One region of the Arthrobacter sp. 9MFCol3.1 genome, then DNA from elsewhere that is predicted to be linked to it. Evidence: riboswitches for the same ligand, from Rfam matches in the RefSeq annotation. Region 1 holds a riboswitch; each other region holds the start of a gene.
What was found. Region 1 has a riboswitch for thiamine pyrophosphate ahead of C560_RS0110650 (ECF transporter S component). Riboswitches for the same ligand answer to the same signal wherever they lie in the genome.
Positions count from the first base shown of each region.

Region 2: it holds a riboswitch for thiamine pyrophosphate, as region 1 does, so the genes downstream of both, thiC (phosphomethylpyrimidine synthase ThiC) here and C560_RS0110650 (ECF transporter S component) in region 1, are expected to answer to the same signal.
Region 3: it holds a riboswitch for thiamine pyrophosphate, as region 1 does, so the genes downstream of both, C560_RS0103400 (bifunctional hydroxymethylpyrimidine kinase/phosphomethylpyrimidine kinase) here and C560_RS0110650 (ECF transporter S component) in region 1, are expected to answer to the same signal.

Region 1 is NZ_JIBJ01000008.1:180,898-187,478, reverse strand. Features, by position in the region: gene C560_RS0110685 (Na(+)/H(+) antiporter subunit C) at 1-406, shown strand, start outside; gene C560_RS0110680 (Na+/H+ antiporter subunit D) at 403-2,031, shown strand; gene C560_RS0110675 (Na+/H+ antiporter subunit E) at 2,028-2,573, shown strand; gene C560_RS0110670 (monovalent cation/H+ antiporter complex subunit F) at 2,570-2,848, shown strand; gene mnhG (monovalent cation/H(+) antiporter subunit G) at 2,838-3,245, shown strand; gene C560_RS0110660 (DUF4235 domain-containing protein) at 3,308-3,571, opposite strand; gene C560_RS0110655 (heme-degrading domain-containing protein) at 3,610-4,155, opposite strand; TPP riboswitch at 4,343-4,486, shown strand; gene C560_RS0110650 (ECF transporter S component) at 4,553-5,200, shown strand; gene C560_RS0110645 (ABC transporter ATP-binding protein) at 5,229-6,581, shown strand, end outside.
Region 2 is NZ_JIBJ01000017.1:315-6,895, reverse strand. Features, by position in the region: gene ffh (signal recognition particle protein) at 1-958, shown strand, start outside; gene C560_RS0115085 (alpha/beta fold hydrolase) at 1,030-1,764, shown strand; gene thiC (phosphomethylpyrimidine synthase ThiC) at 1,761-3,611, opposite strand; TPP riboswitch at 3,607-3,714, opposite strand; gene C560_RS0115075 (GNAT family N-acetyltransferase) at 3,790-4,290, shown strand; gene C560_RS0115070 (amidohydrolase family protein) at 4,294-5,376, shown strand; gene C560_RS0115065 (VOC family protein) at 5,459-6,334, shown strand.
Region 3 is NZ_JIBJ01000004.1:134,058-140,638, reverse strand. Features, by position in the region: gene obgE (GTPase ObgE) at 1-999, opposite strand, end outside; gene rpmA (50S ribosomal protein L27) at 1,117-1,380, opposite strand; gene rplU (50S ribosomal protein L21) at 1,442-1,750, opposite strand; gene C560_RS0103400 (bifunctional hydroxymethylpyrimidine kinase/phosphomethylpyrimidine kinase) at 2,151-3,824, opposite strand; TPP riboswitch at 3,807-3,904, opposite strand; gene C560_RS0103395 (Rne/Rng family ribonuclease) at 4,053-6,581, opposite strand, start outside.

The sequences.
Region 1 (6,581 bases):
CGCCACCAACCTGCTGATCCTCGCCACCGGCGGCTACTCCGGCCTGGCGCCGCTCTTCGACAAGGACACCGCGGCGGGGGATTACAACGACCCCCTGCCGCAGGCCCTGATCCTGACCTCGATCGTGATCTCCTTCGCCGTCACGGCGTTCATGCTGGGCATCATCTACCGCACCTGGGTCCTGGCCCGCCAGGATGAAATCCAGGACGACGCCGAGGACCGCCGCGTCGCGCAGACGCCAAGCTTCGATGCCGAGGACGACTCCGTGATCCCGGTCGAGACTTCAGAGTTCCCGCTGGCCACGGTCATGTCCGGTGACCGCGCCGTGCGGGCCGACAAGGCCGCCTCTGAAGAACAGCCCGGTTCCCTCAACGTTGACCCCAGCCCGGAAGGAGGCGGAGAGTGAACATCACCAGCCTTGCCCCGCTCGCCGTCGTACTCCCCATCCTGGGCGCCGCCCTGACGTTCCTGCTCATCCATCACCCCCGGGTCCAGCGCGCGGTCAGCATCGCCGTGCTGACCCTGACCCTGCTGCTGGAATGCTGGCTGCTGGCCTCCGTCTGGGATGGCGGGACGGCCGCGGTGAACGTCGGCGGCTGGCTGCCGCCCTGGGGCGTCGTGCTGGTGGTGGACCAGTTCTCCTCCCTCATGCTCGTGGTGTCCTCGGCCGTGAGCCTCGCGGTGCTGATCTACGCAACGGGACAGGGCATGGCCGACGGCGACCGCGACGCGCCGGTCTCGATCTTCCACCCGACCTACCTGATCCTCGTAGCCGGGGTGTCCAACGCCTTCCTCACCGGGGACCTGTTCAACCTCTACGTCGGCTTCGAGATCCTGCTGACGGCCAGCTACGTGCTCATCACCCTTGGCGGGACAGGCCCGCGCATCCGGGCCGGCGTGACCTACGTGGTGGTCTCCGTCGTGTCCTCAGTGCTGTTCCTGATCGCGATCGCCATGATCTACGGTGCCACCGGAACCATCAACATGGCGGACCTCGCCATCAAGCTCGGGGAACTCGACCAGGGCACACGGACGCTGCTGCACGTCATGCTGCTGGTGGCCTTCGGCATCAAGGCCGCCGTGTTCCCGCTGTCCTTCTGGCTCCCTGACTCGTACCCCACCGCGCCGGCCCCAGTCACGGCGGTGTTTGCCGGGCTGCTGACCAAGGTGGGCGTCTATGCGATGGTCCGCACGGAAACGCTGCTCTTCCCGGGGGATGCGCTCAACGGCCCGCTCATGGTCGCCGCGCTGCTGACCATGGTGGTGGGCATCCTCGGCGCCCTGGCCCAAAGCGACATCAAGAGGCTCCTGTCCTTCACCCTGGTCAGCCATATCGGCTACATGGTGTTCGGCCTGGCCATGTCCACGGTGGCCGGCCTGGGCGCCGCGGTGTTCTACGTGGCCCACCACATCACCGTCCAGACCAGCCTGTTCCTGGTGACCGGCCTGATTGAACGCCGTGGCGGCAGCTCGTCCGTGGACCGCGTGGCGGGGCTGGCCAAGCTCTCCCCGGTCTTGGGGGTCCTGTTCTTCGTTCCCGCCATGAACCTCGCCGGAATCCCGCCGTTCTCGGGTTTCCTGGGCAAGCTGGGGCTGCTTCAGGCCGGCGTGGAACTGGGAACGCCGCTGGCCTACGCCCTGGTGATCGGCGGCGTGCTGACGAGCCTGCTGACCCTGCTGGCGATCGCGAGGGTCTGGAACCGTGCGTTCTGGCGCAAGCCCGAGGACGCCGAACATCCCGATCCGGTGCTCCTGGCAGCGCCGGCCGACTCCGCCACAGGTGACCGGGCCGGCAAGACGAATGTGACCCTGCTGCCCCGCACCATGGTGGGCTCCACCCTGGGCCTGGTGGTTTTTGGCGTGGCCCTGACCGTCTTTGCCGGGCCGCTGTTCAGGGTGGCAGACCAGTCCGCCCAGGAGATGCTGGACCGGACCTCGTACATCCAGGCTGTGCTCGGCCAGGACGCGCCCGTGCCGCCGGTGCCTCCGTCAGCCCATCCGGTGCAGGTCCAGGAGGGCAGCGGGAAATGAACCGGAAAAGGATCTCCCTGCGCCAGGAACTGCCGCTGCTGGTGTGGCTCGTCTTTGTCTGGGGCGCACTCTGGCAGAACTTCAGCCCGGGCAATCTCCTCTTCGGAGCCCTCATCGCGGTGCTCGTGGCGCGCATTTTCTATCTGCCCCCGGTGGAACTCGGCGGCCGCTTCAACGTGCTCCGCGCCGTGCCCTTCGCCCTCGTCTTCCTTGGAAAAGTCGTCGCGGCAAGCTTCCAGGTCATGTACCTGGCCGTGGTCCGCGGCCCGGACGTGGTCAGCGCAATCGTCGCCGTGCCGCTCCGGAGCCATTCGGACCTTCTGGTCACGGCCACCGGGCATGTGATCTCGCTGATTCCCGGGTCCCTCGTGGTGGAGGTGGACAGGTCAACGTCCACGCTCTACATCCACGGCATCAACGTCCGCAATGCCGAGGACGCGGCCAAGCTGCGCAAAGAGGTCCGGGACACCGAGGCCGGGCTGATCCGGATCATGGGGACCAAAGACGAACTTTCCGCACTGACACAGGAGATCGCCGCATGATGCAGACCGTCCTGACGGTGACCGCCGTCGTCCTGTCCCTGGCCGCTGCGGGGGCGATCGTCCGGATCGCGCGGGGGCCCTCGCTGCTGGACCGGGTTCTCGCCGCCGACGTGCTGCTGGCCATCTTCGGCGCAGCCCTGTGCATCGACATGGCCGCCAACCGGCACCTCAACAACCTGATGCTGCTCGTTGCAATTTCCCTGATCGGCTTCGTCGGCTCGGTCACCGTGGCCCGGTTCGTGGCCGACAGGCGGGAGGGCGTCCGTGAATCCTGACACAGTGATCGACGCCGTCTCCGGCGTGTTCATGGTGACCGGTGCCGTGATGTCCCTCGCCGCCGCCATCGGGCTGCTGCGGTTCCCGGACCTCATGAGCAGGATGCACGCGGCTACCAAACCGCAGGTCCTCGGCCTTTTCCTGCTGCTGGCGGCCCTCGGGCTGCAGATGCGCACCTGGTCGGTGTGGCCCGTCCTGCTGGTGGCCTGGCTCTTCCAGCTGCTCACCGTCCCCGTGTCCGCCCACATGGTGGGCCGGGCCGGCTACCGGACCAAGCACCTGCACCCGGAGCTGCTGAGCTCCGACGAGCTTGAGGCCATAGTCCAGAGGGCCGCCCAGAAGGCCGCCCGGCAGGCGGCAACGGACGGAGCGGCCGACGACGAAGCCGGCCGCTGAGCCCGTTGGCCGGCGCCGTAGCCGGCGCTTCGACCGCGGTGGCCGCGGCTAGTCGGGTCCGGTCAGACGATGTCCTGGGTCTTGGCGAAGCGGGTGATCGCACGCTGGGTGCCGCGGTTGGCGAGCACCTGGATGATGGCGCTGACCGATGCGGAGATCAGCGCGAAGGTCAGGGCCGAGCGCAGGGTGGTGGGGACGTCGTCCTCTTGGCCCTTGGGCGGCTTGTTGCCCGTGGACTTCTCCCACATGGTGTCCACCAGCTTGGTGCCGGCAAAGCCGGCGAGGAGGCTGACGCCGGTGCCGAGCAGCTTGATGAGGATGTTCATTCTTCGGTCTCCTTGGACGGGAACGGTTTTCCCCTAGCCTAGCGTTCCGGGGTGAGGACCATCCGCAGGGCCTCGACCACCAGTTCGTGATCCGTCTTCTGGGGCAGGCCGGAGACGGTGACGACTGCAACTGCACCCGTGCCGCGCACGTAGATGGGGAATGCCCCGCCGTGGGCGGCGAACTCCGACTGGTCCCACCAGGCGTTGTCCTCGATCCTTCCGCCTGCAGCGCGGGCCCGGAGGCCCACCAGCAGGGACGGGACCTCGTACCGCATGGCGGTGCGCTTCTTGGCGTTGATCCAGCGTTCGTTGTCCGGTGTGGCGCCGTCCAGCGCGGCGTGGAAGAGCACCTGCTCGCCTTTGGTGATGTCGACGGCGATGGGCAGCGAGCGTTGCCTGCCCAGCTCGACAAGGAGGAGCCCCAGGTCCAGGGCGTCATCCTTGCTGAACGACGCGAACTGGAGCGCCTCCATCTCGGCCAGCACGCGGCCGATGAGCGCCGCCAGGGAACCCTGCGGCTGCGGCTCGCTCGAATCGGGATCGTATTCCCCGGAGGGACCTTGTGTGGCCGGTGAGTGCGACAAAATATTCCAGCTTTCCGGTGGGTGACGAGGCCGCCCGCTGGCGGGTCCGGGTGTCCGACAGGACGACTCTACCAAGAGGGTTTTCCCGGCCGCCGGGACCGCCGCAGTCCGGTCCACGATTGTGACGGCATACCACTGAAAACGCGGCCGTCCGGGTGTAAACTGAGCCAGCCCACAAGGGCGAAAACAATTACGACAGGGGAGCGCCGCCGTCGGGCATCGCCGGAGAAATCCGGGGAAACCTTTGGTGGGCGCTGAGAGTGCGGACAGCCGCAGACCCTCGAACCTGATCCGGTTAGTACCGGCGCAAGGGAGTCGAGTTCTCAGGGTGCGCGGACGGCGGCGGAAGCCGAGACCGGCCGGAGCACCCTCCCCTCCTGTTCCTCAGGAGGACGACATGACAGATATTTCAGCACAGCATGGTTCCGCCAGCCGTTCATCCGCCCGGCGCAACTTCAGTTGGCGCGTGGTGGACATAGTGGTGGCCGCGTTGATCGCCGTAGCCGGCGGCGTCATTTTCTGGGCCTGGTCCCAGGGCGCGAACCTGATCTCGACTCCGGTCAACGCGGTCTACCCGCCGCTGAGCGGACTCTATGCCGGCGGGTGGATGATCCCGGCGGTGCTGGGCATGCTCATCATCCGCAAGCCCGGCGCCGCGCTCTTCTGCGAAACCGTCGCGGCCACGGGCGAGCTCATCATGGGCTCGCAGTACGGCACCACGGTGCTGATTTCCGGCATCCTGCAGGGCCTCGGCGCCGAACTGGTCTTCGCGGCCTTCCTCTACAAGAAGTTCAACCTGCCTGTGTCCTTGCTGGCCGGCGCCGGCGCGGGCCTCTTCTGCGGCCTGAACGATTCCTTCCTGCCGTGGGGCTGGAACATCGCCTACGAAGCCGGCGACAAGCTCGCCTACATCGTCTTCACCACGATCTCCGGCGCAGTGATTGCCGGCGGACTGGCCTGGCTCGCCACCCGCGGCCTGGCGAAGACCGGAGTGCTGGGCTCCTTTGCCTCCCGCAAGGCCGCCACGGAGCCCGTCTTCTCCTGAGCCCCGTCGCTGAATCCTGCAGAGAACCATGAAATCTTCACCGGGCGTCCGGCCGGCCGCCGTCGCGGCCCGCGGCTGGGGCTGGCGGCACGCCGGACGGACCCGGCCCGCGGTCAGCGGCCTTGACCTGGACATCCGGCCGGGGGAGCGCGTGCTCCTGCTGGGGCCTTCCGGCGCCGGCAAGTCGACGCTGCTCCACGCCCTAGCCGGCGTGCTGGGCGACGGCGCGGCCGGCGCCTCGGGGCCGGCCGGCGACTCCGGCGACGCCGAAAACACAGACGAGACCGGCAGCCTGCTGATCGACGGCGCCGCGCCACGGGCGCAGCGCGGCCGCGCCGGGCTGGTGCAGCAGGACCCGGAAACACAGGTGGTGCTGTCCCGTCTCGGCGACGACGTCGCCTTCGGGGCGGAGAACCTGGCCGTCCCGGCAGCGGAGATCTGGCCGCGCGTGCGCGAGGCGCTCGACGACGTCGGGCTGGGCCGGCTGCCGCTGGACCATCCGACGTCGGCCCTCTCCGGCGGACAAAAGCAACGGCTGGCGCTCGCCGGGATCCTCGCGATGCGGCCAGGGCTGCTGCTGCTGGACGAGCCGACCGCCAACCTCGACCCCGCCGGCGTCCTGGAGGTCCGCGACGCCGTCGGCCGCTGCCTGGACAAGACGGGCGCCACGCTGTTGGTCGTGGAGCACCGGGTGGGGGTCTGGAAAGACCTTGTGGACAGGATCGTGGTGCTGCAGCCAGGGTCCGTCACGGACTCCGCAGTCCTCATCGACGGGCCCCCGGACCGGGTCCTGGCCGAGGCGCGGGACATGCTCATCGGCGCGGGCGTCTGGGTGCCGGGCCACGTTCCGGCGACGCGGATGCGGCTGCCGGCGCGGGGCGCGGGACACGTTCTGCTCGCGGCCGAAGGGCTCGCAGTGTCCCGCGAGCGGCCGCGGCGGTCCGGGCTGCGCGACGGGTTCCGCACCATCGCGCCGCGCCCGGTCCAGTCCGGGGTCTCGGTCCAGGTCCGCGCCGGCGAGGCCCTGACCATCACCGGAGCGAACGGCACGGGGAAGTCCACCCTGGCGCTGACGCTGGCCGGGCTCCTGCGGCCCGTTGCGGGAACGGTCGCGGCCGCGGCGGAGCTGAGCAGTCCCGCCCCTGGTCACTCCAGTGGACACTCCGCTGATCGGTTAAGCAGGGGCGCCGGACCCGATCCCTACCGGTGGAAGGCCCAGCAGCTGATCGCCCGGATAGGAACCGTCTTCCAGGAACCCGAGCACCAGTTCGTCACCGGCAAGGTCCTCGACGATCTCATGTTCGGCCCGCGCCACCTCGGCTACGGCGAAGACCGCGTGGACGAACTGCTGGAGCGGCTGCGGCTGACGGAGCTTGTGGAC
Region 2 (6,581 bases), on a different contig from region 1:
CATGATGGAGCAGGCGCGCCAGATCCGCCGCGCGATCGTCCCGAACGAAGTCCTGTTCGTGATCGACTCCATGATCGGCCAGGACGCCGTCAACACGGCCCTGGCCTTCGACGAGGGCGTCAACTTCACCGGCATCGTGCTCTCCAAGCTCGACGGCGACGCCCGCGGCGGTGCCGCGCTCTCCGTCGCGTCGGTGACCGGCAAACCGGTCATGTTCGCCTCCACCGGCGAAGGCGTGGACGACTTCGAGCTCTTCCACCCGGACCGCATGGCCTCGCGCATCCTGGACATGGGTGACGTCCTCACCCTGATCGAGCAGGCCGAGAAGTCCTGGGACAAGGATGAAGCCGCCCGGATGGCGAAGAAGTTCGCCGACCAGGAAGACTTCACCCTCGATGACTTCCTCGCCCAGATGCAGCAGATCCGCAACATGGGCTCCATGAAGAAAATGCTCATGATGATGCCCGGTGCGCAGAACATCCGCCAGCAGCTGGAGCAGTTCGACGAGCGCGAGATCGACCGCGTCGAGGCCATTGTCCGCTCGATGACCCCGCACGAGCGCGTGGCTCCGAAGATCATCAACGGCTCCCGCCGGGCCCGTATTGCCCGCGGTTCCGGCGTGCACGTCTCCGAGGTCAACGGATTGCTGGAACGCTTTGCCCAGGCCCAGAAGATGATGAAGAAGATGGCCGCCGGCGGCGGCATGCCCGGCATGCCGGGGATGCCGGGCATGGGCGGCGGGGCTCGCAAGGGCGCCAAGCCCGCGCCAAAGAAGAAGGCCCGCTCCGGCAACCCGGCCAAGGCGGCGCAGGAACTGCGCGACGCCGAGGCCAGGCGTGCCGCCGGCCCCAAGGCCCTGCCCACCGGGGCGTCGTTCGGCCAGCAGGGCGGCGACTTCGACCCGTCCCAGCTGAACCTGCCCAAGGGCTTCGACAAGTTCCTCGGCGGCAGCAAGTAGCCGCAAGTGCTGACGGCCGCCGGCACTGTGTCGCCGGCGGCATCAGCACTGAAGTGCCATAGGGTTAGACAATGTTCAAGCAGCGCGTAGTCTTCGTCCACGGGGACGGCAGCTTCGGCGCCGCCGCGTGGCCAAAACAGCACGGAATGGCGCTGGACTACGACGCCCTGTTCCTGCGGCGGCACGGGTTTGACGCCGTCGCCGAACCGCTCGAATCCAACTTCGCCGCCGACGCCGCCATCGTGCTCGCGTCGCTGGCCGACGATGGCCGCGGCGAGGCCGGCGGCCACGTGGTGGCCCACTCGCAGGGCGCGATCGCCGCGATGATGGCCGCCGTCGAGCGGCCCGACCTCGTCCAGTCGCTGACCCTGGTGGAACCTGCCTGCTTGTCCCTGACCGCCGAACTCCCGGCCACCGCCGCGCACCGGGCCCTCATGCAGCCGCTCTTCGACGTCCGGCACAACCTCAGCGACGACGACTTCCAGCGGGAGTTCATCCGTCGCGCGTTCGCGGCGGACGCCCCCGGGGCCACGACGCCGGAGGCCCTCCGGGCGGCGCGCCGGCTCCGCCTGCAGGCGCCGCCTTGGGAAGCCCCGCTGCAGATCGTGCCGGGCGTGCCGACCCTGGTCCTGACCGGCGGCTGGGAACCGCTGTACGAGGAAATCGCCGGCTACCTGCGCGAGACCGGCGCCCTGCACCGCACCGCCCCGGGAGGGCACCGGCCCCAGGATTCAGCCGAAGGGGACCGGGCCATCCGCTCCTACATCGCCGAGGTCAGCCGGCGCCAGCACGCCCGGGCCTCCTAGGAAGCTGCGGGTCCGCCCACCGAGGGCTGCGGCAGGTAGACCTTGCCGCCCGAGGCGAGGAATTCGTTGCTCTTCGCCCGCATTCCGGCCGCCCTCGCTGAAAGGGCGGCCTGCTTTTCCGCCGAACCAGGATCCACCGAAGCGGAGTCCGCCGCACCATAGTTGCCGGTGCCGTATTCGTCCCGGATGTCCTGGCTGATTCGCATGGAGCAGAACTTCGGACCGCACATCGAGCAGAAGTGGGCTGTCTTGGCCGGCTCGGCGGGAAGCGTCTCATCGTGGAAGGCCTCTGCCGTGACCGGGTCCAGGGACAGCGCGAACTGGTCCCGCCAGCGGAATTCGAACCTTGCCTTGGACAGGGCATCGTCGCGTTCGTGCGCGCCGGGGTGGCCTTTGGCGAGGTCCGCGGCATGGGCCGCGATCTTGTAGGTGATCACGCCCGTCTTCACGTCGTCCTTGTTCGGCAGCCCGAGGTGTTCCTTGGGCGTGACGTAGCAGAGCATGGCGGTGCCGTAGCGGGCGATCTCGGTGGCGCCGATCGCCGAGGTGATGTGGTCATATCCCGGTGCGATGTCCGTGACCAGCGGCCCGAGTGTGTAGAACGGGGCGCCCTTGCAGAGTTCCTGCTGGCGCTCCACGTTTTCCCGGACGAGGTGGAAGGGCACGTGCCCGGGGCCCTCCACCATGACCTGCACATCGAATTCCCAGGCCCGCTGCGTGAGCTCGGCCAGGGTGTCCAGTTCGGCGAACTGTGCCGCGTCGTTGGCATCCGCCGTCGCGCCCGGCCGCAGCCCGTCGCCCAGGGAGAAGGCGACGTCGTACCGCGCGAAGATCTCGCACAGCTCGTCGAAGTGGGTGTACAGGAAGTTCTCCCGATGGTGCGCCAGGCACCAGCCGGCCATGATGGAACCGCCCCGGGACACGATGCCGGTGACCCGGTTGGCCGTCAGGGGCACATACCGCAGCAGGACCCCGGCGTGGATGGTCATGTAGTCCACGCCCTGCTCGCACTGCTCGATCACGGTGTCCCGGAAGATCTCCCAGGTCAGGGCGTTCGCCTCGCCGTTGACCTTCTCCAGCGCCTGGTAAATCGGGACCGTGCCGATGGGGACGGGGGAGTTGCGGATGATCCACTCGCGCGTGGTGTGGATGTCGTCCCCGGTGGAGAGGTCCATGACGGTGTCCGCGCCCCACTGCGTGGCCCACTGGAGTTTGTCGACCTCCTCGGCGATGGAGCTGGTCACGGCGGAATTGCCGATATTGGCGTTGATTTTCACCAGGAACGCCTTGCCGATGATCATCGGCTCGGATTCGGGGTGGTTGACGTTGTTGGGAATGATCGCCCGGCCCGCGGCCACCTCGCTGCGCACCAGCTCCACGTCGCAGTTCTCGCGCAGCGCGACGAACCGCATTTCCTGGGTGATGACACCGTCCCGGGCGTACCGCATCTGCGTGACGGTCCTGCCCTCAACGGCCCGGCGCGGCACCGGCCGGCCGCCCCGCCACTCGGCCGACGCCGCACCGCGGCGCACCGCCGACTTGCCGTCGTCGAGCAGCTCCCGTTCCCGGCCGGCGTAGGGTTCGGTGTCCGCCCTGGCCTCAATCCAGGGGGCACGGAACGGCTCCAGCCCGCGGACCGGATCGCTGCCCGGTCCGGCCGTGCGGTACACCCGGAACGGCGGGTTCCGGACGCCGCCCGGCGAGGGTTCCAGGGCGATTTCGGTCACCGGGACACGGATGCCGTGGTCCGGGTCCGTGGTGAAGGCCAGCGAGTGGGACTTCAGCGACTGTGTGGGGGCCGCAGGCTGGTTGTGGACAGGGCTGTGCTGTGTCAGTTGGGTGTTCACGGAAATACTCACTTCCTTCGCCGGCATTACCCGGACAGGTTCAACGGTCGCAGGCTGCGTCAGCCCGATCTCAGCCCCTGCAGGGGCACCCGTGTGGTCGTAGACGAAGCTACCACGCGCCTCCGGCCGGCCGTCGAGTGTGACGCGGACGGCCGGACCGCGGTGTTAGCGTGGCACTGTGACCCCGCCCAAGGCCGTGCCCCGCATCAGGACGGCGGCGCCGGAAGATCTCCCGGCGCTGCCCGCTATCGAGGCCGCGGCAGACGGCGTCCTGATAAAGGAACTGGGGAACCGGGCGCTCCCGGCACCGGAGTTGACGGCACCGGTCGAGCCGCTGTTCATACTGGTCGCCGGAACCCCGCCCGTAGGCTTTGCCCGCGTTGACGCACTCGGCGGCCAGGCCCATCTGGAGCAACTCTCCGTGCAGCCGGACTCCGGCAGGCGGGGGATCGGACGGTCCCTGGTGGAGGCGGCCCTCGACGCTGGCCGGGGCCGCGGCTATTCCTGGATGACGCTTTGCACTTTCGCAGCCGTTCCGTTCAATGCCCCGTTTTACGCGAGCTGCGGGTTCGAGGAATTCGCCCGGCCGGGGCCCGCGCTGGCTGCCCTGAGGATCCACGAAGCGCAGCTGGGGCTCGATGATCTGGGCCCGCGGATTGTCATGCGGATTAGGCTTTAGGCCATGACCAGCATCATCGAGTTCAGCGGCCCCATCCTCACGGCGGCGGACCAGGTCCGCCACGGGCTGTGGTCGGTGGAGGGCCGGTTGACCTTCCGCCGGCCCGCGGCCGCGCCGGAGCACGTGCTGGACGGCTGGGTCATTCCCGGCCTCGTGGACGCGCACTGCCACATCGGCCTCGGCCCGGGCGGGGACGTTGCCGAGGACACCGCGGAATCCCAGGCCCTGGCGGACCGCAACGCCGGGACGCTGCTGGTCCGTGACGCCGGCGCCGTCCACGACACCCGCTGGCTCCAGCAACGCGCGGACGTTCCCCGGATCATCCGCTCCGGCCGGCACCTGGCGAGGACCCGGCGCTACCTGCCGGGCCTGGCCGTCGAGGTCGAGCCGGAGGATCTGGTCGAGGCCGTGCGGAAGCAGGCCCGCGCGGGCGACGGCTGGGTCAAGCTCGTGGGGGACTGGATCGACCGAGCCGCCGGCGATCTCGCCGCCAGCTTTCCCGCCAGGACGGTCAAGGACGCCGTGCAGGCCGCCCACGATGAGGGTGCCCGCGTCACCGCCCACTGCTTCGCCGAGGACACCCTCGATGACATGCTCGATGCCGGGATCGACTGCATCGAGCACGCCACCGGGCTGTTGCCGCGGCACCTGCCGCGCTTCCTCGAACAAGGCGTCCCGATCGTGCCCACCCTGATCAACATCGCCACGTTCCCGGACATCGCGGCCCGGGCGGAGGCCAAGTTCCCCCGCTACGCCGCCCACATGCGCTCGCTGTGGGAGCGGCGGGCGGAGCGGATCCTCGAAGCCCACGAGGCCGGGGTGGCGATCTACGCCGGTACCGACGCCGGCAGCGTGATCAGCCACGGCAGGATCGTCGACGAGATCCAGGCCCTGCACGCCGCCGGCCTTCCCGCCGCGGCAGCCCTCGACGCCGCGGCCTGGTCCGCGCGGACCTGGCTCGGCGCGGAGTCCATCGGTGCAGGGGCAAGCGCGGATGTCCTGCTCTGCGCCGAGGATCCGCGGAGCAATCCGGCCACGCTCAGGGAACTAAAGCACATTGTGCTTCGGGGTCATCTCATCCGTTAGGAATAAATTGAAGCTTCAAGTAATTTAGTCTTATGCAAGGGTCGCCGAAAGCCGGTGGCTACAGAATCCACGGAGCGTTGCCATGACCGCAGAAGCCAGCACCCAGGACCTCCTTCCTGCCGAACTCACCATGGGCACCGTGATGCTCAAAGTCGGCGACATGAGGCTCATGACCGACTACTACCAGCGCGCCCTTGGCCTGGAGACTGTGGCCGAACAGGACGGCGGGCTCTACCTTGGGCGCCAGCAGAAGCCGCTGGTCCATCTGGCGCCCGCCCCGGGCCTGAATCTTCCCTCCCGCGGCGAGGCCGGGCTCTTCCACACCGCCCTCCTCTTCGAGGACCAGCACTCCCTGGCGGCCACCATTGCCAGCGCGGCCCAGTACGAGCCCCAGTCCTTCACCGGCAGCGCGGACCACCTCGTCAGCGAGGCGTTCTACTTCAACGACCCCGAGGGCAACGGCATCGAGCTGTACTGGGACCGGCCGCGGGAGGCGTGGTCCTGGGAGGGCAGGAATGTCGTCATGGACAGCCTCGCCCTGCCGCCGCAGCGCTACCTGCAGCAATACCTGACCGAGGAGTCCGTGGCCGGCCAGCGCCAGGCCGCCGCCGGCGTCGGGCACGTCCACCTGCAGGTCGGCGACGTCCAGTCGGCGCACGATTTCTATGTCGGCACGCTCGGCTTCGAGAAGACCGCGGGCTGGCACGGCCAGGCGCTGTTTGTCTCGGCCGGCGGCTACCACCACCACATGGCCATGAACGTGTGGAACAGCCGCGGCGCGGGCCCCCGGCGCGACACGCTGGGGCTGGGCGAAGTCCTCATTGAAGTGCCCTCCGGCGACGACGTCGCGGCCCTGGCCGACCGGCTCAAGGTTGCCGGTGTCGAATCCCACCACACCGGCGCCGAGCTGCGCTTCGAAGATCCGTGGCGCAACCGGATCCGCGTCGCCGTGCGCTAGAAGTTCTGCCCAGGCAAGCTGTTCGCTGACGGGACGGCTGGACATGTCCAGCGTGCCCAGCTTCCCGCTGGACATGCCCACTGTTCGCTGACGGGACCGCTGGACATGCCCATCGGTCACGGCCGGGAATGAGCACAGTTGCCATATGTCCATTGCTCGCGGCCGGGGGAAGGCATACCCGCGGGCGGGGCCGGGTGGGACGGGTTTCCTCGGGCCAGCGAAGGGCATGTCCACTGTTCGCTGACGG
Region 3 (6,581 bases), on a different contig from region 1:
CTGGCGGAGGCCTTCGTGGCTCGTCGCCGAGATTTCGAAGACCCTGTAGCCCCGGGATTCAAGTTCCGGGCGGACGAACTCGGCCATGTCCTTGCCGTCCGGCAGGTCGACCTTGTTAAGGGCCACGAGGCGGGGGCGGTGGTTCAGCGGAACGACTTCGCCGTCGGACCCGCTGTAGCTCATGTCCACGGCGTACTTCTCCAGCTCGGCCTCGATGATGGCGAGGTCGGAGAGCGGATCGCGGTCCGATTCGAGCGTGCCGCAGTCCAGCACGTGCACCAGTGCGGCGCACCGCTCGACGTGGCGCAGGAAGTGGTGGCCGAGGCCCTTGCCCTCGCTGGCGCCCTCGATCAGGCCGGGTACGTCGGCAATGGTGAAGCGGACCTCGCCGGCCTGGACGACGCCCAGGTTGGGGATGAGGGTGGTGAAGGGATAGTCCGCGATCTTGGGCCGGGCGGCGGACATGGCGGCGATCAGGCTGGACTTGCCGGCGGAGGGGAAGCCGACGAGGGCGATGTCGGCGATGGACTTCAGTTCCAGGACAACGTCGCTGGATTCGCCTTCGATGCCGAGCAGCGCGAAGCCGGGCGCGCGGCGCTTCTGGGAGGACAACGAGGCGTTGCCGAGGCCGCCAATGCCGCCGGCGGCGGCGATGTATTCGTCACCTTCGGCCACGAGGTCGGCGATGACTTCGCCGGACTTGGACTTCACGACGGTGCCCACCGGGACCGGAAGGATCAGGGTTTCGCCGTTCTTGCCGCCGCGCCAGTCGCCCATGCCGGGGCCGCCGTTGGTGGCGTGCCGGTGGGGCGCGTGGTGGTAGTCGAGCAGGGTGGTGGTCTGGGGGTCCACGCGCAGGATGACGTCGCCGCCGTTGCCGCCGTTGCCGCCGTCGGGACCGCCGAGGGGCTTGAACTTCTCGCGGTGGACGGAGACACAGCCGTGGCCGCCGGTACCGCCGGATACGTGCAGTACTACCCGGTCTACAAAGCTCGCCACGTGGATCTCCTCAGTGCTGTTCCCCGGACCCCCAAAGAGGCCCAAGATGATTGTAATGCGGTTAAAACACCGGTGGAGCGGACCTAATGGCCCGCCCCACCGATTTAGAACTTATTGTTACTCTGCAGCTGCAGCAGCCACGATGTTCACAACGCGGCGACCACGGCGGGTGCCGAACTCGACAGCACCGGGGGTCAGGGCGAACAGGGTGTCGTCCCCGCCGCGGCCTACGCCGGCGCCCGGGTGGAAGTGGGTGCCGCGCTGGCGGACGATGATCTCGCCTGCGGAAACTACCTGGCCACCGAAGCGCTTGACGCCGAGGTACTGGGCGTTGGAGTCACGACCGTTGCGAGTGGAACTCGCGCCTTTTTTATGTGCCATTTGGAATGCCTGCCTTCAAAAATTCTGGGGAATCTGCTGGAACCTGAACAGTAACGAAGAGTTACTTGATACCGGTGATCTTGACCTTGGTCAGTTCCTGACGGTGGCCCTGACGCTTCTTGTAACCGGTCTTGTTCTTGAACTTCTGGATGACGATCTTCGGACCACGGAGGTCTTCGAGGATCTCAGCCGTAACCGTTACCTTGGCCAGGTCCGCAGCAGCAGACGTGACTTTGTCACCGTCCACCAGGAGCAGTGCGGGCAACTCAAAGGTGCTGCCGGCTCCACCGGGGACGCGGTTCAGGGTAACGAAGTCTCCAACGGAAACCTTCTCTTGGCGGCCGCCTGCGCGGACAATCGCGTACACCACTGGGGAACTCACTTCTCTCGACGTTTATTACTAGATTTGCGTGCGGAACCAGGGGCCAAATTGTTTGGACCGGCTCACGCTGTGCCTCAACGCCGGTGGATTCCCCGGGGGAACCCATGAGCTATCCCCGGAACAAATCCATTTGGAATTCCAAGCGGACTGTTCTCAGGGTCATAACCCAAGTGTTGGCGTAAGCACCGAAGATCTAGAATACGCTAATTTTGCCTTCGGCCGCAAATGAGGCTGGTTCCGGCGGGTAGTCCGTGATAGGCGCCACAACCTCCTGATGCAAGACCCTGTCAATGTTCTTGACCGGATCTTGACCATCCTGAGCTGTGTTGCCGCAACGACTTCCGGAACCGTGCCCCACCATCGTACCGGTAGTCCGGGCCAGCTCGTGTCAGGCGTACAGCCGCGGCGCGTCGAAGAAGTCCACTTCGTAGCGCGATGACTGCCGGAAAGCCAGGGCCATGGCCTCCCGTTCGCTCTCCGATGCCCGCCTGGCCGCCGTGTCCGTGTACGCGATGGCCTGCCGGGTCGCGGCGGCGAAGTCCTCATCGGCGTAGGTCTTCAGCCAGTCGGCGTAGGGGTGCTCCCCGGCCGCGCCGCCGGCCAGGAATTCCCGGTGCAGCGTGGAACCGACCTCGGCGTAGAGCCAGAAGCACGGCAGTGCCGCCGCCACGAGGACCCCGTAGCTGCCGGACACCGAGGCGGCCAGCAGGTGGTCCACATACGATTTCGTGACCGGACCCAGGGTGGAGTCCGTGGGGCGGGTGCTGAGCCAGGAACGGTGCAGCTCGGATTCGACTTCCAAGCAGGTCTGCGCCGAGCGGGCCCAGAACAGCTGCTCGGCCTCGGTGGGGGCAATCGCGGCGGCCCGGGCCAGGACCCGGGAGTAGCCGTTGAGGTACATGGCGTCCTGGGCGAGGTAGTACGCGAACTCGTGCTCGGGCAAGGACCCGTCGGCCAGTCCGCGGACGAAGTCCAGGGCGTAGATGGCTTCAAGATCGCCCGTGGCTCCTGCGCGCAGGGCTGCGGCGAACTCCCCCGCTGCCGGACCGTGTCCGGCCGGGCGGCACTGTCCGTCGGTGAGGTGCTGCCCGTCCTGGAGTTGCTGCAGGTGGTGGAAGTGGTGGACCGGTCCGTTGCCGGTGCCGACGTCCAGGACCGAGGCTTCGCGGAGCGCGCCCAGCAGCCACGGCTTGACTTCCCGCAGCGCCGCTTCCCAGTCCCCCACCCGGGCCTGCACGGTGGCCATGGCCGAGGACAGCGAGCAGCCGGTGCCGTGGCTGTTGCGCGTGGCGATCCGCTCCCCCGGTACGACCACTGTTTCCTGGCCGAGCAGGCCACCGGTGTTGACCAGTGCATCCGGGCAGCCGGCGCCGGCGGCGTTGCCTGCGGCGGCGTTGGCGGCGTCGGCGTCTCCGGGCTGTCCGCCCTGGAGGTGTCCGCCCTTAACCAGGACGGTGGTGCCGGTCAGGGCGGCCAGCCGCTTGCCCTGCGCCAGGGCCTCGGCCCAGTCGGCCGCTACGGGCTCCTTGAGCAGGATGGCGAGTTCGGCGAGGTTGGGCGTGATGAGGTCCGCCAGCGGCAGGAGGGCCTGCAGGGCGGCCTCGGCCGATTCCTGCAGAAGCCGGTCCCCGCTGGTGGCGACCATCACCGGGTCCAGGACGACGACGGCGGGGCGCACCTTTTCCAACCAGCCGCGGACGGCGTCGATCACGGCGGCGTCACCGAGCATGCCGATCTTGACCGCGTCGATGCCGATGTCGTCACTGATGGCGTCCAGCTGCGCCGTGAGGAACGCTGCCGGGGGGACGTGGACGGCGCGCACGCCCTGGGTGTTCTGCGCCGTCAGGGCGGTGACGGCGGCCATGCCGTAGCCGCCGTTCGCCGCGATGCTCTTCAGGTCGGCCTGGATTCCGGCCCCGCCGGAGGGATCGGAGCCGGCGATGGCCAGCACGCGGGGAATGCGCGGCGGCGCCGGCAGAGACTCGCTGTGCAGAAAATTGGCCGGCAGAAACTCGCTGGGCAGGAACTCGGACGGATTCGATCTCGCGGACAAGGCAGACATCCCTTCGCCGGTGCTAACCGGACAGGTTCAACGGGTCTGGATCTCAGCCGGCCCGATGCCCGGCACCCCGTGTCAGTGTTCCAGCCTAGCCGCTGCCACCCTGTGGCCCCGTTAACGCACGGGCGGGCCCGGGCCTGGGCGGACGTATGTTACGTCTGCCCTGACCCGGACCCGCAGCCCGAGCAGTCGAATTAGTGACCGGTCGGGGATGTGGTCAGTCGCGGAGGACTACAGCTCCGACGCCGGCACGCCGACGCCGAGGATGATCGGCTCGTTGCCGGCCGGGACGGACGCAGGCCTGGCCGCGGCGGGAGCCTTGGCCTCGTGAACCGATCCGGCCGCGGCCGGCCGGGTTGCCTCGCGGTGTTCCACGGAGGTTTCGTTGGCTGCGCCCTGGGCCCGGCTTGCACTCCGGTTGCGGCGCCCGCGGCGGCCGCGCGTGGTGTCGGCTGTGCGTGACGCCGGCGCTTCCGCAGCGCGGACGGACGACGGCGCCTCGGGCACCGTGGCTTCCGGGGCGGCAACAGCCGCTGCCTGGCCGGCGGCCTGGTCCTGCTTGCCGGCCTCGGCCTCGCCCAGGTTGGCGAAGGCCTCGGTCAGCAGGTCCAGGGTCAGGGCAGGTGACGGCGCGTCCTCGGCGTGCTCGACGAAGGGCAGGGCCACCTGCTCGCCGCCAAACGTCAGCACCGTTGCGGGACGCCCGGCTGCCTCGTCGGCGGCTGCGAGCTGCGTGACGGCGTCGACGGCGGCCTGGCGGGCCCCGGCGTCGCTGGCTGCGGCTGCCTCCCCGTCGTGCAGGTGCGCGGCGTGCGCCGCTGCAGCGATGTTGGCCAGCGCGGCACGGGTGGCTTCGGCCTTGGCGTGGCGTTCGGCCTCGGTGGGCTCGGCGTGGACGGGTGCGGGTGCGGCCGGCGCGGTCTCCGCGCCCTGGCCTCCCCTGCCGCGGCGACGGCTCTTGCGTTCCGTGCGGGCAGCAGGCTGCGCCTCGGTGCGCGGCACGTAGTGCTCCGCGGCGACCGTGTTGGCGCGGCGGTGTTCCACCGGCTCGTCGTGGGTGACGATGCCGCGGCCCGCACACGTTTCGCACTGCTCGCCGAAGACTTCCAGCAGCCCGGTGCCCATCCGCTTGCGGGTCATCTGCACGAGGCCCAGCGAGGTCACCTCGGCCACCTGGTGCTTGGTCCGGTCCCGGCCCAGGCACTCCACCATGCGGCGCAGCACGAGGTCGCGGTTGGATTCGAGCACCATGTCGATGAAGTCGATCACGATGATGCCGCCGATATCGCGCAGGCGCAGCTGCCGGACGACTTCTTCGGCCGCTTCCAGGTTGTTTTTGGTGACGGTTTCCTCGAGGTTGCCGCCGGAGCCGGTGAACTTGCCGGTGTTGACGTCCACCACGGTCATGGCTTCGGTGCGGTCGATCACGAGCGAACCGCCCGAGGGCAGGAAGACCTTCCGGTCCAGGGCCTTGTGGATCTGCTCATCGATGCGCCAGGCCGCGAAGATGTCCGTGTCCTTGGTCCACTTCTCGAGCCGGCCCACGAGGTCCGGTGCGACGTACGTGACGTAGGCCTCGATGGTGTCCCAGGCTTCCTCGCCGGAGACGATCAGCTTGGAGAAGTCCTCGTTGAAGACGTCCCGGACCACCTTGATGGTCAGGTCAGGTTCGCCGTAGAGCAGCTCGGGGGCGAGGATCTTGGTGGACGTCGACTGGCTCTCGATGCCTTCCCACTGCGCGCGGAGGCGGTTGATGTCGTGGGTCAGCTCTTCCTCGGACGCACCCTCGGCCGCGGTGCGGACAATGACGCCCGCGTCCTCGGGCAGGCGGTCCTTGAGGATCCGCTTGAGGCGGTTGCGTTCGACGTCGGGCAGCTTGCGGGAGATGCCGGTCATGGAACCGCCGGGCACGTACACGAGGTACCGGCCGGGCAGCGAAATCTGGCTGGTGAGGCGGGCGCCCTTGTGGCCGACCGGGTCCTTGGTGACCTGGACGAGCACGGAGTCGCCGGACTTCAGCGCGTTCTCGATCCGGCGCTGCTTGCCCTCGAGGTTGACGGACTCCCAGTTCACTTCACCGGCGTAGAGCACGGCGTTGCGGCCGCGGCCGATGTCCACGAAAGCGGCTTCCATGGAGGGCAGCACGTTCTGGACCTTGCCCAGGTACACGTTGCCGATCAGGGAATCCTGCTGGGTCTTGGACACGAAGTGCTCGGCGAGGACGCCGTCTTCGAGGACACCGATCTGGATTCTGTCGTCGCGCTGGCGGACGATCATCTGGCGGTCCACGGATTCGCGGCGGGCCAGGAACTCGGCCTCGGTGATGACAGTGCGGCGGCGGCCGGTGTCGCGGGATTCGCGGCGGCGCTGCTTCTTGGCTTCCAAGCGGGTGGAGCCCTTGACGGACGTGACGCGGTTGTTGACCGGCGCCTCGGCCATCGCCCGCGGCGCACGGACGCGGGTCACCGTGTTGGGCGGATCGTCGCCCTCCCCGCCGGTCAGCTCCAGGTCCTGGTCACCGCGACGGCGACGGCGGCGGCGGCGGGAGGTCACACCGTCTTCGAGGATCACCTCGGAGCCTTCATCGCCTTCTTCTTCGGTGCCTTCACTCTCGGTGTCGGACTCGGCAGACGTGCGGGTGCGGCCGCGCCGGCCGCGGCTGCGGCGCCGACGGCGGTTGCCGGCGTCTTCGTCCTCGTCGCCTTCTTCGTCCTCGGGCTCAGCTGCTGCCGCGGCAACGGGGGCCTGACGCACCACGGT